Regions from separate parts of the Cupriavidus sp. L7L genome, predicted to be linked through region 1. Evidence: predicted binding sites of a transcription regulator. Region 1 holds the regulator's gene; the other holds the start of a gene.
What was found. Region 1 encodes LexA, which represses DNA repair genes until DNA is damaged. Its sites were predicted from a motif close to ACTGTATNNNNATACAGT; they were not measured.

Region 2: imuA (translesion DNA synthesis-associated protein ImuA) is a predicted target of LexA. The motif match lies at 2,055-2,072, and genes of this name have one in related genera.

What each region holds. Positions count from the first base shown of each region.
Region 1 covers NZ_SMNY01000024.1:388,751-396,282, reverse strand. Annotated here, with positions in the region: tRNA gene E1J61_RS24015 (tRNA-His) at 1-62, shown strand, start outside; gene E1J61_RS37485 (hypothetical protein) at 217-363, shown strand; gene E1J61_RS24005 (DUF1643 domain-containing protein) at 508-1,032, opposite strand; gene E1J61_RS24000 (hypothetical protein) at 1,093-1,314, shown strand; gene E1J61_RS37480 (hypothetical protein) at 1,440-2,129, opposite strand; gene E1J61_RS23985 (hypothetical protein) at 3,891-4,130, shown strand; gene E1J61_RS23980 (hypothetical protein) at 4,667-5,017, shown strand; gene E1J61_RS37475 (hypothetical protein) at 5,018-5,185, opposite strand; gene lexA (transcriptional repressor LexA) at 5,299-5,955, opposite strand; gene E1J61_RS23970 (asparaginase) at 6,237-7,229, shown strand; gene rpsF (30S ribosomal protein S6) at 7,342-7,532, shown strand, end outside.
Region 2 covers NZ_SMNY01000032.1:84,307-91,838, reverse strand. Annotated here, with positions in the region: gene E1J61_RS27130 (DNA polymerase Y family protein) at 1-1,401, opposite strand, end outside; gene imuA (translesion DNA synthesis-associated protein ImuA) at 1,328-2,032, opposite strand; gene E1J61_RS27120 (sensor histidine kinase) at 2,253-3,380, shown strand; gene E1J61_RS27115 (DEAD/DEAH box helicase) at 3,451-6,771, opposite strand; gene E1J61_RS27110 (hypothetical protein) at 7,097-7,532, shown strand, end outside.

The DNA of each region.
Region 1 (7,532 bases):
GTTGGTAGAGTCCAGGATTGTGATTCCTGTCGTCGTGGGTTCGAGTCCCATCAGCCACCCCAAAAATTCTTTGCAAAACAGCCGCTTACAAAAGCGGCTGTTTTGCTTTCTGGACATCCATACAGTGGTCTGTTCCCGCCATATTCCCACGGTGGGAATAGCCCTCCAATCTCGCCCCGGTCTCATGTTACTTTTCCGTAACAATGAGGAGAGAACATGGCGGGCGCGAAGGACTGGCAGAAGCTCGAGCACTTGGTCGCGGAAATTCAAGCGCGGTTGGCGCCTGGTGCGAAGGTCACGCACAACGCTAAGTTCCCGGTCTATGAATCGGAGACGCTCCGCCTTGACGCTGCACGGCTCTAGTGTGCCTTGCGTCTGACCATTTTGCTCCGGTCGTAGACCCGCGCTGTAATTGCTAGGTAGGCGTGTAGATCGGGCAGGGTACCGCGCTTGGATTTATGCGTCCCTGTGTTGCGGGGTTGTCTCGATGATATTTCGCGGGTCCGGTCAGGCGGTGTACGGCTGCGGTTGGACTGTGGCCGCGACGTAGAGCGGATGCCTTGGACTGCCGTCATGGTTGAGTCCGAGGTGGTAAAGCAGGTTGCCGCGGCCGCACATGCGGACGATTCGCAGCACTTCCGCCGCACGCGCCGGTGCCGCTCTGTGCGATCCCCACGCGCAGATGACCGTCGAGCAGCCATCGATTGCATCCATGACAGCGCCGTCGTTGCGACCCGGCGGATCTCCGAGCGGATCCGGATGACTCAGCAGGCCATCCGGATCCGTCGATCGTAGTGGGAACAGGTTGACGACTTCGAGCCGACCATACTTGCCGGCCAGCGCGCGCTGCAGGCACCTGGTGATGGTCGGGTCGCTGACGTGGTGGTCGGCCGTCGACGGGTTCAGCATGATGAAGCCGAGCGCTGGGCGGTTGTCGTCCCAGGCGCGCCAGAGGCGGTACCGGTACTGCTCGCAATCCGACAGGATGCATCCGCCCTCACCGTCCAGCGTGGTCTCGATCAGTCGTTTCATAGCGGTTCCTGGGGGATTTGATCATGCTACGATCCTGAGACATTAGAAGTGGAGGCTGCCATGGAAGATGAGCTTTTTGCCACGGACACGCATGTGGCCCGGATAGCGGTTATGGAGACCGCTCCTGGACGGTTCAGAGGGTATGTGTATATCCGCCGTTTGGAAGAAGAGCCGGATGCAGAAGTGCCACACCAAACCGTGGAGGATTTCCCAACTAGAGATGAGGCGAAGGAAGCTGCGACATACCTGGCCACCAGGACGCTGAAAGAACTCGAGTTTTAAGTCTGTCGCTCGACCCTCCTGAACCCCACCACCCACACCGACGGATCGGGCGTCCCGCGCGCCGGCGCCGGTGATCGGGTCCGGCGAAGAGGGGATCCAGGACCAGTTCCTCCTCGACGTCGCCATCAACCCCGATGGCTGTGGCGATGCACGCCATGAACGATCATCAACGGGACACGATTTCTTACAACTGGGGGAGTCGCCCGTCGGTATTCTTGCGGCAAATTCGCCAACCGCAAACGCAGGTCACCATGAAACCCCCTCTCGTGCTCACCGTAGCTACGGCAGCACTTCTCACCGGCTGTGCTGTCGCTCCCTACGATGACGGCTACTACCACGGCGGATACTCGCGCCCATACTACGGCGGAGGTTACTCTGATTGGAGCGGCGCCAGGTACTACGGCGGTAATCGCAAATGGGATGGTGACTGGAATCGCGGCTGGGACCGGGACGAGAAACGCAGCAGGGGCCGCGATTGGAACGACGGTGACAACCGCGGTTGGAATCGTGGTGGAAATCAAGGCGAAAACCGCGGTGAGAAGCGTGGGTGGAATCGCGGCGATGAGCGAGCGGAGAATCGCGGCTCGGACCGCCGCGCCGAGCGTGGCGAAGACAGAAGCAGTGGCCGCGGCGGCAACCGCGCTGATGACCGTGGAGGAAATCGCGGGGGCGACGGCGGTAGAGGTCGAGGCGGAGATCGTGGCAACGATTGACAGGCCTGGAGCGCACAGAAGGTCGCGGATGGAAGCAAATTGCGCCGACTGCTCGCCAAAGGAACGCAAGATGAGGCAATCCAGCTTTCCGTACTTGGTCATGTTTGTTCCTGCTACGTTTGTAAGCGTGCCGGTCTCTGCCGGCTGTCACGCCTGGTTCTCACACGCGCGGCGCTCTGCTCTCGGGGTTTAGTCGTCGCCTTTCTTCAGGCGCTCGAATTCCGCTCGAAGCTCATCCTGTTGCACCATGTCGGGCACGTACCTGACAGGTCTGCGGCGAGGTTCAAGGCTTCCACGGTCGTCGCCTGCTGCAGTCCATGACCTGCGCGAAAGTCAGGGCGTCTTCCTGTGACAGTTGCAGGGCAATCTGATACGAGTAAAGGAGTTGAGCAGGTCATTTACGTCCGGATTGCGCATGCGCAGGCAGATGTCGCGCAACTCCTCGTCCGTGAGGGCCGGCACATCCAGAGGTAGCGCTTTGCTTGGCATGGGCCGTCAGCGCAGGGAAAAACGAATGGTGGTGTCGTCCAGCGCAGCCCAAGCACCGACGGCGAGCCACACCTCAAGGGGGTGATCGATGGCCCACGCCGGGAATTGTCCATCCCTCGTTGTGCGGCATGGCACAGCACTGGTTGACTCTGTTGTGTCGCAAACAGATCAGGGCACGTTTCTTAAATGAAACTTAGGCCTAAGGCTACCGTGACGATGAGGGTCTGCCAGGCGCACCACTGCATCCGGATTGGACCACCAATCTCCTGCTGTGCCTGATGTTGACCCCAGGCAGGTTGCAAGACGCAGGCCGGCCGTAAGGCCGATTTGACAATCGCCGGGGACACACTGTGAGTTCAACCAAAACCGTGCCTTGCTTACTATGCGCTGCACTCGCGCGACGCTGGCTTGACCGACAAGATCGCCTGCGCGGTAGTCAAATATATCGCTGCGCTGCCTGTGGCGGGAGATTCGCAGTTACTGGCGACGCTCTGGGTGCTATCGAGCAGGGGCGTTGGGATGTTCCTGAATTGAAGGCTGCGGTTCGGCAGAACATTGCTTCGGGCGCCCTGCCGCGCATCGAAGATGTTGAAGGTAGGCCCCGCTTGATCGCGGTCGGCCGCCAGGCATCCTGAACTTCGGCGCATGAATTGCGGTGCTATGAGCCAACGTATGTAGCGAAGCTACTGGCAGGCAAGCAGTGGGCGCCGATCGCTCTGAAGGCGCGTGCCGATTTGCGCGTTCTCTGTGGGTAGGCGAGCATGGGGCTCCGTTGCCTCGCAAACATTTCTTGCTCACCTCGGGCCGACACGCGTCGATGTCCTGCAGGGCGAGAACAGCGGCGCTGCTACCCATTGTCGGATCCCTCCTTCTGCCGTCGGGTGTATTCGCTGACCTCGCCGCTTGCACAGAATGGAGTGGGCCTTGGCTGCATAGGCCAAGGCCCGTTTGGGCTACCGAAATTCCCCCGTCAAAACAGATATGAGGCCTTGGCTGCATGGGCCCAAGGCTCTTACTACAGGTCCCCCGTCACATCATATGCCGCATCGCACAAGAGCTTCGTTATGAATTGTGATGCAGCGCACAATATTGTCGCGAGTCACTTTATGGTGCTCGTCGATCGCTTGCTCGGCGCGGTAAGCCGACCAGTAGAAGTGGGAATATCGGCCGTGCCATAAAAAGCCATTCTCCGCTGGACTACTGCGAAGAGACGGCCGAGAAGGGAGGAAATTCCGTTCGTGCGTTTTGCGCTGGCGGGTATGCGACCGAGTGCGGTGACCGAGCAGATGGACGAGGGCGATGAGGCTTGCCGTTGAAGCGGATGGGGCGTTCTTTCATCATGCTAGGATTCCTCTGAAACGATGGGAGCGCGCCATGTCGAGCCATGCCTTGGTCGAAGAAGGGGAGTATTTCTGCCACTGCACGGTCTGGAAGTCGAAATCTGGATCCTGGGAGGCATCGGTATTGTTCGAGCGCAGAATCGATCACGCAAACGAGTTTGTCCCAGGCTTGCGACACAAGATCAAAGCCACGTTCAATAGCGAGGAAGAGGCGATGGCTGAAGCAATTGCTTACGCAAAGGCTTGCGTCGAGAACACTAAGACCGGGCTGTAGCCTCATGCGGCCACTCCGAAGCATTTTGATTCCTTCGCCGACCAACTCGCCATCTCAGGCGCGTTGGCGCTTACCAGTGCTGCCGCCTTACACGCGCGGCGTTTCGGCCAGCTTCCTATGCAGGCGAACTGCACTTGGAGAATCGGAATAGACGGCGGCGCTGCGGCATGCTGCGGACGCTGCGCGAGCGGGACGACTTGGTCTTAAAGGGCTACGATGGGATAAGAGCTTTCGGCAATTCGCTCCATGAGACCTCACATCCCTCATTCCCATCATGCATACCGTACCGGTGATCCGAGGCACGGCTGGCGCCACTATTTGATCCTCGCGGCGGTGGTGCTCGGGCTGGGCCTACTCTTCCTGGCGTGGCCTGGCTAAACGCGCTTGCGCGGAGGGGATGGAGGTCCCTGCGTCATCGTCTTGGACGCTCCTTTCAGTGCCAGCGACGCCCACAATCGATGTGGCTCCTGTACCATACGCGCCTTGCATTCCAAAGGGGTCGTATGTTCTTTCGAGCAGCGGTAATAGGGGCTGGCGTGGCAGTGGCCGCGATGATGGCCGGATGCGCCACCGGCACATCGGAAAAAGATATTCGTGCGCGTCCGCCGATGCGCTTGTTCACGCCGGCAAAAATGGCTGACGTTGCCAAATGCCTGCGCAACAATCTCGGCGACGAAGCCACGATGGTCAACCTGCCGGCACAGAACCAGATGGAAATCCGGATCGGACAGCCGAAGATCAGTGGCGAATTTGCGTATGCCTACCTGATCTCGCTGACCGCCAGGCCGGATGGCACGGCGGTCGAGTTGCGCAAGACCAATACATGGTTCCCGCAGATGACTCCGGAAGAACTGGAGACGGAAACCAAGGCGTGCGCGCGTAGCTGATCAGGCCAGCTTGCTAGTGGTTTCCAGTTCAAGCATCCTGCAGATCGCAGCCATGCTGCCTACCATGGTCCGGCGCTGCGCGCCCTGATAGACGCGCACGCCCTTGCACTGGCGGAAGGGCACCGGCTTGACCGGGCGGCGGGCGGCGACGTGGTGGGTTTGCGGCATGGTTGCACCTCTTTTTCAGGCAAAAGCGGGGTCAACACCCGGCAAGCCGGGCGGCGTCTGCAAAGCAATGGAAGCGGGTGGGTCCGCGCAGGCGAAGCGCCTGCCGTGACCGGCTAGAAGCCGGAGGATCGGATCAGGCCGACCGCGATGCCTTCCAGCGAAAACTCTTCGCGCCCCGGTTCAACGATGATGTTGGCGAAGTCCGGGTTTTCCGCGATCAGCTCGATATGGCCGCCGCGCCGTTGCAGGCGCTTGACCGTGACATCGTCGCCGAGTCGCGCCACCACGATCTTGCCGTTGGGCGCTTCGCTGGCCCGGCGCACGGCGAGCAGGTCGCCGTCGAGAATGCCGGCGTCGCGCATGCTCAGGCCGCGCACGCGCAGCAGGTAGTCCGGGCGTTCATCGAAGACCGAGGCGTCCACCTGGTATTGGCGGTCGATATGTTCGGCGGCAAGGATGGGACTGCCGGCTGCGACGCGGCCAACCAACGGCAGCGTCAGCTGCAAAACGCCGGGGATGGGTAGCGAGAACTGGTCCGGCATTTCCGAGTCGCTGCGCGAAACCTTCAGGCGGATGCCGCGCGAGGCGCCAGGCGTCAGCTCGATCACGCCTTTGCGGGCCAACGCGCGCAGGTGCTCTTCCGCGGCATTTGGCGAGGAAAAGCCAAATTCGGCAGCAATCTCGGCACGCGTCGGCGGGAAGCCGGTACGGCGGATCGTATTGCGGATCAGATCGAAAATCTGCTGCTGCCGGGGTGTCAGGGTCGCCATGGGATCGCCGTTCCGTGCGGGCGCGCTGGGGCAGGGCTGGATGGGCTGCCCAACGGACTGGGCGGTCCCCGAAATCCTGCATCCGGCGGGCCGGGCACTGTATGTTTAAACAGTATGCTGTGATTTTATACAGTATCGGCGTCAGCGCAAGCAGAATTTTTGCTGGCGCGCGTGAACCGATCGGCCTCGGCGCGGGCCATGCCGGTGGAAGTCCGCCGTTACAATCGCGATTCCATCGCCCGGCGCATGTATTCCCTTCTGTTTCCTGAGCCCCAGCACCCATGACCCAATTGCCTCGCATCGTTGTATTGGCTACCGGCGGCACCATTGCCGGCGCTTCCGGCAACCCCGCCAGCAGCGCGCACTACCAGGCGGCCACCGTGCCCGTGTCGTCGTTGCTTGCGGCGGTGCCGGCGCTGCAGTCGGTGGCACGGATCGAAGCCGAGCAGGTGGCGCAGGTCGACAGCAAGGACATGACCTTTGCGCTGTGGGCCGCGCTGGCCGCTCGCGTCGAGCACTGGTCAACGCAGGCGGATGTGGCGGGCATCGTGATCACGCACGGCACCGATACGCTGGAAGAAACGGCGATGGCGCTGCACCTGACCCAGGCGTGCCCGGTCCCGGTGGTGATGACGGCGGCGATGCGGCCGTCCACCTCGCTGTCGGCCGACGGGCCGCTCAACCTGCTCGACGCGGTACGGGTGGCGGCGTATCCGGATGCGCGCGGGAAGGGTGTGCTGGTGGTGCTGAACCAGCAGATCCATGCGGCGCGCGATGTTGCCAAGGCGCATACCTCGGCGGTGGATGCCTTCGTGTCCCAGTGCGGGCCGCTCGGGCTGGTGCAGGACGACTACGTGGGCTTTGCCCGCACGCCCCGGCAGGCATGGGCGATCGGTCCGATGCCGGGCGCATGGCCGGTGGTCGAGATCGTGGCGAGCTACGCGCAGCCGGGCCGGATCGCCGTCGATGCGCTGGTGCAGGCTGGCGTGGCGGGCCTGGTGGTGGCCGCCGCCGGCAATGGCTCGATACACGAAGTGCTGGCGGAGGCCCTGGTGGATGCCGCCGCCGCCGGAGTGGCGGTGGTGCGCAGTTCGCGCACCGGGGCAGGTCATGTGGCGATTCCGGCGCATCCCAGCCCGTCCGATGGCGTTTTTGTCTCCGCCGCGGACCTGAATCCGTATAAGGCGAGGGTACTGCTGGCATTGGCGCTTGCGGCGGATCCTGCGCTGGCACGGGATCCCGTGCGCCTGCAGGCCGCCTTTGCCAAAGCCTGAGCCAGCCTTGCCGCTTGCGCGCCCCGCTGGCGCCGGGCTATAATTTAAGGCTATTCAACCTTGCCACACCGGACTCGTGACGCCCGGGTGGCTAATCCCAAAAGGAGCGTCAATGCGTCATTACGAAATCGTCTTCATCGTCCACCCGGACCAGAGCGAGCAAGTGCCGGCCATGATCGAGCGCTACAAGCAGCTCGTGACCTCGCAGAACGGCAACGTTCACCGCGTGGAAGACTGGGGCCGTCGCCAGATGGCCTACATGATCCAGAAGCTGGCCAAGGCTCACTACGTTTGCCTGAACAT
Region 2 (7,532 bases), on a different contig from region 1:
CTGGAAAATCCAGTAGCAGGTATGGTCCTTCGCCTCCGCCACGAAATAGTCACGAGTCACCAGCTGGCCTCCCCACCAGCCCGACTCGATGCGCTCGGGTGGGGAAACGATATGCAGGGGCGAACCGTAGAAGGGGCGGTGGTCGCGCTCAATCAGCGGCACCGGCTTACCGAGCAGCCAAGCGGGACGGGGCAAGCCAGCGGGCACCGTTACGCTGGCCGGCTTGTCGGTGGCCGCCTGCCAGTCGTTGGCGACTTCCGGGCGATAGTCGGCACGCAAGCACGGCTGGCGGACATGGTCAGCGCCCAGGCGCGCCACCAGCAGTTCGAGCAGGCGTGCGTGGTCCGCGGGCGTGCCGCCCGGCTCGGGAAACAACGAATCGCTGGGCGGTGCCACCGGCTCGGTCTCGACGGCAGACACCGCGACGGCGATCATCGGCGCCTCGACCGTCAACCGTGCGAGGCGCTCTTTGAGCAGACGTACCAAATGCTCTTCATGCCAGTTGGGCTCGGCCAGCGCAATCTCGATCTTCGTGGGCGCGATGGCGGCGCAGCCGCGCTCGTGGCGCAGTTCAATCCCAAAGCGCTTGATGGCCAGGTGCCGCGCGGTCAGCCAGCCGACCATCTGGACCAGCAAGCCACGGATGTAGGCGAGGGCAGCCTCGGCGCTCTCTATCCTGTCCGGAAGATCCACTGCGGCGTCAAACGATGGTGGCGCTTCGATCCATTCGAAGACTTCCGGCGCTTCCCCATGGGCGCGATCCAATGCCTCCAGGATGGCGGCGCCGCAACGGCGCTGCAGGCCTGCGCGCGGCAGCCGGCGCAGGTCGCCCAGCGTGCGGCAGCCGAGTCCATCCAGCCAATCGTCGAACGGCCGCGCCGCTGGCAAGACCGCAACGGGCAGGTTGGCGAGCTGTCGCCCCAATGAGGGCTGACGCAGCGCCACGCCTCCGCCAACGCGGGCGAGCAGCCACGCCCCTTCGGCAGTGGGGGCGCATCCCGCGACAGGACTGAAGCCCATTGACGTCACGGCCGCCAGCATTCGCTGCCGCAGCTTGCGGGCACCGCCAAAGAGTCGCAGCGTGGTACTGACGTCGACCAGCACCGCTGCCTCCTCGGATGCAGCGACATTGGGCGAGAACTGCAGCAGCGCCATCGTGACGCGCTCAAGCGCCGCCAGCTCCGCGCAAGTGTCGCGGTCAAAGAGAATGGTCTGCGGCGCGATCGTCTGTACGCCGCCGCGTCGCATGCCCAGCTTCACGCCGGCCGCCATGGCCAGCGGCGACGCCAAGCGCACGCGCTCCTTGTCCAGGACAGCAACCGCCAGCTCAGTGGACCAGTTCGGCCGGAACACTTCGAGGGGCAGGGACGACAGGCGCAGGCAGATCCACAGGCGCAGCATGGCGATACAACAGAATGGGGGAGGGCTGCAGGGTGACGTCAAGCGGCGATTCCTGCTGCGGGCCGCGACGCTTCACGAACTGCACGCGAATGCCGTCCGATGCGGGCTCCAAGGCGAGGCGCAGCGGCGCCGGCGAAGCATCGCGTGCGCAGGCCGTTGGTCGAACCACGAAGAACAGGACATCCGAGGCTTGGGCGGCAAGGTTGAGACGCCGAAGCGCATCGTTACGCAGGTGCGACTGCCAGAGCACGAGTGCGCCGCAGGTCCCGGCGCGCAAGATCTGCTCAGCAGCCCATAAAGCGTCAGCGGTGTGCCGGGTGTCGATCCAGAGAATCTGGGCGGGTGGGACGCCCCAGTTCGCGAGTGCCAGCGCTTGCGGCGCGTGCGGCGGCGCCAACAGCGCGACGGGGCGGTTGGCGCGCGCGACAAGAGCAGGGCGTAGCAGGCGCAGCTCGCCAATACCGGGCTGGCGCTGCAGCAACTCCGTCAGGCAGCCGACTGGCCACCCGCCGCCTGGCAGCTCCTTGTCGAGCGACGGGTACCCGGTCGGAACAGTGCGTGCGCTGCCTCGGGCAAGCTGGGCTGCGAGCCACAACGATGGGTGAATGGTTTCTGGGGCGACGGATAGCATGGTGGGCTCCTGCCACCAGTGTACTGTATATCCATACAGTGGTCATCTGTACGAAATGCATGCGGCAACCTCCTCGAAGAAGTCAACCGTCAGTTGTCACGTAACAATCGACAGCTTCCGAACGTTCAAAGCGCCTTATGCGATACTTTACCCATCCTCGCCGACATAACATCCTATTCTTCAGAAGTGCGTTGGGGCTGCCAAAGCTAAAGGGGCAGGCATGCGGCTAGCTGACTTTATCTTGCGCGATATGAAGCACATTTTGGCGGAATGGGAGGCGTTCGTGGCCACCCAACTGCCTGCCGCCCGGAATCTGGATTCCCTCGCCCTGCGCGACCACGCCCCGCAGATCCTCCAAGCCATTGCCAAAGATCTTAGGACCCCGCAAACGAGCGAGGCGCAACGCGAAAAATCCTTGGGACGAGCCTCGAAGGTGCCCGGTGCGCCGGACACTGCAGCCCAAATTCACGCCATCATCCGGGCGCGCGGTGGCTTCAACATCAACCAGTTGGTCGCCGAGTACCGGGCGCTACGCGCCAGCGTGCTGCGTTTGTGGATGGACCAATTTGAATTGGTCGCCGCGGACCTGGATGACGTGATGCGATTCAACGAGGCGATCGATCAGGCCGTCGCGGAATCCGTGGATTTTTTCAATGCGGAAGTTGAGCAGTCTCGTAATCTGTTGTTGGGAATGCTTGGGCACGATCTGCGCAGTCCTCTGCAGACCATCCAGATGACCGCCTCCTATCTGGCGGCGCTGAACGCCGGGGAGAAGGTGTCGGAGGCGGCAGCACGGCTCATTCGCAGCGGTGCCAGCATGAATTCCCTGCTGGATGACCTGTGCGATTTCAACCGAATGAAACTCGGTTTGGGTATCAACATCGCTCCCATTGAGATCGACCTGGCTCACGTCGTTGGCGATACCGTAGATCAGTTGCGGGCAGCGCATCCAGACCGCCGCATCGACCTCGAGATGAAGGGCAACGTGCAGGGCGCTTGGGATGGTTTGCGGCTGCAGCAAGTGGTTTCCAATCTGGTGCTCAACGCGATCAGATATGGCGCGCCAGACGCTTCGGTCCGCGTTGTAGTCACTGGTGACGACACCGAAGTTCATCTCGCGGTGAGGAACAGCGGCCCCGCTATTGACCAGCTGACGCTGGAGCGAATGTTTGACCCGCTAAGCAGAGGTCCGGATCAGGAAGACAAGCACGCGGGCGGGCTCGGGCTCGGCCTGTATATCGCGAGCGAAATTGCCAGGGCCCATCACGGGTCAATCGACGCCCGCTCCGACCAGGCAGAGACGGCGTTTGAGGTGCGTCTGCCGCGTCGAGCATTCCAAACGACTTGAGTGGTGCGTTCGCTTTGCCTGCCCGGGCGTCGTGCAGTGCCGTCGCGATTTGCCCCGGCACACGGCATCGTCAGGTTCCTGTCCGAATGCGGGACCGGGATTTTGTCGTCGCGGCGACGGCCGGTGCCGCCGGGATCGGCTCGAACAGTGCCTCGATGTCCTCGGCGGAGAATTTGACGGCGCCGGCGGCATCCTCCGACAGGATCGCCTCGGCCAGCGCGGCTTTCTGCGCTTGCATCGCGACGATTTTCTCCTCGACGCTGCCCCCGGTGATCAGCTTGTAGACGAACACGGGCTTGTCCTGGCCAAGACGGTGAGCGCGGTCCGTGGCCTGATTTTCCACGGCTGGATTCCACCAGGGATCGTAGTGAATGACGGTGTCAGCCGCCGTCAGGTTCAGCCCAACACCACCGGCCTTCAGGCTGATCAGGAAAAGCGGTACCTCGCCTTGCTGGAAGCGTTCGACCGGGGTGATGCGATCCGCCGTGTCCCCCGTCAGCATGACATAGGGAATGCCGGCGTTTCGCAGGGCTGCGGCAATGAGATCCAGCATGCTGGTGAACTGGGAGAACAGCAGGATACGACGATCTTCCTCGATCAGTTCGGGCAGCATGTGCAGCAGCAGCTCAAGCTTGGCCGATTCCTTGATCCGAGCCGCCTCTTTGATCTTGACGAGCCGCGGATCGCAGCAAACCTGGCGCAGTTTGAGCAGCGCCTCTAGCACGATGATGTGGCTGCGCGCGAGACCCTTTGCCGCGACGGCAGCCCGCACCTTTTCCTGCATGGCAGCGCGCACCGTCTCGTACAGATCGCGTTGCGCGCCTTCGAGCTCCACCGTGCGCACGATCGTCGTTTTCGGGGGCAACTCGGTGGCCACCTCATCCTTGCGCCGGCGCAGCATGAATGGCCGGATGCGCCGCGCGAGCAGGTCGCGTCGAACGGTATCGCCGCCCTTTTCGATGGGAGTGCGCCAGCGTCGCGTGAAGTCCTCGCGGGTACCGAGAAAGCCGGGCAGCAGGAAGTCAAACTGGGCCCACAATTCACCGAGATGGTTTTCGAGTGGCGTGCCTGTCAGGCAGAGGCGGTGTCGCGCACGCAGTGTGCGGATGGTCGCGGCGGACTTGGTGGCAGCATTCTTGACGTATTGGGCCTCGTCCAGAAGCAGCAGGTGAAAGTCGTGGTCGGCAAGGATTGCCTCGTCACGCCACAGCAACGCGTACGTGGTCAGGATCAGGTCGTGCTCGCCAATCTGGGCAAAGCGATCGTGACGCTGGGGGCCGTGCAGATCCAGGACGCGCAGCGTCGGCGTGAAGCGTTGGGCTTCCTCGCGCCAGTTGTGCACGAGGGTCGTCGGCACGACGATCAGCGCAGGCCGGTCCAGCCGGCCCCGTTCCTTTTCCGTAAGGATGTGCGCCAGGGCCTGGATCGTCTTGCCCAGTCCCATGTCGTCGGCTAGCACGCCGGACAACCCCTGCTCGCGCAGGAACTGCATCCAGGCAAGCCCCTGGCGCTGGTAAGCACGCAGTTCGGCCGTCAGGCCGCGCGGCAGGGGCACGTCTGCCATCCCGGGCCCCGCCATCAGGCGCTGCGCGAGCTGCCGGATCGATGCCGCGCCGTCAAACTGCCAGCGTCCAGTCTGATCCAGGGCATGGAGCCGGGCCGCATCCCACTCGGAAATGCGCATACCGGTGCTGAGGGCGTCGAACAGGTCGATCAGCACGCGCACGACGGGTTTCAGCCGGTCGGCACTCAGGCGCAGCCGCTCGTTGCGCTCGGTCTTCAGATCAATCGCTTCGTCGTCGGGGATGCCATCCAGCCTGCCTGACAACCAGCGCGAATCCCGGCGAAAGAGGTCCGCCAGCAGCGGCTCCAGATGCACCGTACGGCCGTTGACAGTGATGCCCATCTCGACGTCGAACCAGCCATCACCGGTCTGACGCAGGCGGCCGTCAATGGCCTCGATCTCAATCACGTTGTGCCGAAACGCGTCCGTCATGACGACGCGCCAGCCACTGGCGCGAAGCGCTGGCAGCAGCGCCTTCACGAGGCTTGGCCAGCTGGCGTTGTCCTCGGGGCCGAGCATGTCGGCCGGAAACGGGGCGGGCCCAAAGACACGGTCGGCCCGAATCTTCCGGAACCCGGCCTGTTGCAGCTCAGTCAGACGCTTGCGCTCGAGATCGGCGTCCCGTTTGATCTGGACAACCTCGCCACCGGTGGTTTGGAGGAGGGTGGTGCTGCTGTGCGCCGGGAGGCTGTGTCCTGCGTAATCAAAGCTGACCGTCGCAAAATCCTGCGCCGAGGCCCATGTCGACAACGTGTCCAGGGCCAGGACGGGCACCGGCGCACAGTGGATGCTTCGCACAGACGCCGTTTCATGCGCAGGCGGCATCGGGAGTTCGGGCGCCACTTCACGCAGCACATTCCCAACCAGTGCGGCCTCGTCCAGCGTAATAGCCGGCATGGACAGGAAATCGGCGAGCTGCTCCGAGGGCCAAGGCATCGCCAGGAGGCCGGCTTCACCAGAATCCGCGTCGACGTACCAGCACGGCTGGGTGCTCGTCAGCAACAGGGAAGCGGGGGGCTCGGCTTGCAGGAGCGGCCGCACGCGCGTGTCGGGCTGCGTCTGCCAAGTCAGCTGCGCGCTGCGCGGGGCTCCGACGTGCAGCGCACAGTGCGTGCCGGGATAGTGAGAACCCGCGGGGGAAAAGGAAGCAAAGGCACGTCCGGTTGCCATCATTTGCTCCAGGATGACGGCACCGGTTGCGCCCCGCAGGCCAAAACCACTCATATAGGAGGCATGCGAGCGGCCCAGCCACAGCCCGCGCAGGATCGGCAGATCCTCTTCGGTGATGAATTTCGGGGGCTCGACCAGCGCTTTCTCGACGTTTTGCCACGGATCGTCAAGCGAGCGAATCGTACCGTCGGCGCTCACGCGTGCCTTGTAAATCGTTACCTCGCCGCCGCGGTACGATTGGCCGATCACGTAGGCCAGGGCATGCGTGGGCTTGGACGGCTTCTTCTTGGCCGCGGGATTGGCGGCCGTGCGCCTGGCACGAAAGCCTTCAAGCCAGCTCACCAGTTCCGCGCGCACGCCGGTGGACGGTGGCTTCGGCTGGTGCGCCAGCCCGGCGATCAGCAGTGCTGCCACATGCTTGCAGTCGACCCCGACTGGACACGTGCATTCGCCTTCCACCCACATGTCGTCGTCGATGTCGTGGAAATGCGCACGCACGTCATAAGGACGCGTGCGGGTGCCTTGCACCAGGCCCGCCAGGGTGTCCTCGTCGATCCAGCGCAACTTCGAGACGGCACTCGCATAGGCGCGTGCCTTGGACACCGTGAAGGAATCCAGCCATTGCGCGATTTGCCTGGAATCGTAGGAGACTGACATCGACTGAAGGAGGCGGGTTGACAACGCCGGGAGCATTCTACGCGGCTGGACGCCCGGTTGGTAAGGCAGCGGATGGCCTTCCACCGTGGTGGGCTGAGCAGTCTCGGAGGTCGACAGGCTGGCGATCGCTTTCCGGGTGCAGGACGGGCGCAAGCTAGTCGCCTATGGGGCGAAACCGATGCGCCAGTTGGCAAGGTGCGGGACGAGCCAAAGTGCCGAATGAATGGTCGTTTCTGGAGAAGGGAAATGGCAGGGAAGGGGCCGGACGCTCAAGATTGGTAGGCGCTGTTTCACCGGGTCAGGCAGCGCAGCGGTGTGTGCTACGATGAGCGCGAAAAAGTGGCTTTTTCTTCACCAAAATATGCACCATTACATCACGCCAGCGTTGTTGGCCGACCTTTTTTCAGGTGAAGCGGTCGACCCTGCGCGGGTCAGCATCACCGAACCCGTGTCGGTCGATGCCGGCATCGAGGTGATCGGCATCCCCTTTGGTCTGGTCCGCTTCGTGGTGTTTTTCGCCGACTTGCTGGCCTACGCCGGTGGCGACCCGGAGTGGGTGCAAGAGACCGCCGACGAATGGGCCGGTGGCTTCCGGCCGGACCCGGACGCGCGTTTGGTTAAGTTCATGCGCGCCGAGGCCGACGCTGACACCATGTTCGACCCTCAACACTGGCCGCTGCCAGACGCGCGCATGATCTGGCAGTTCTGCGACGTGCTGGCTAGGGCACTGGTGATACATGCGGTCGAGCTGCCGACTGTGA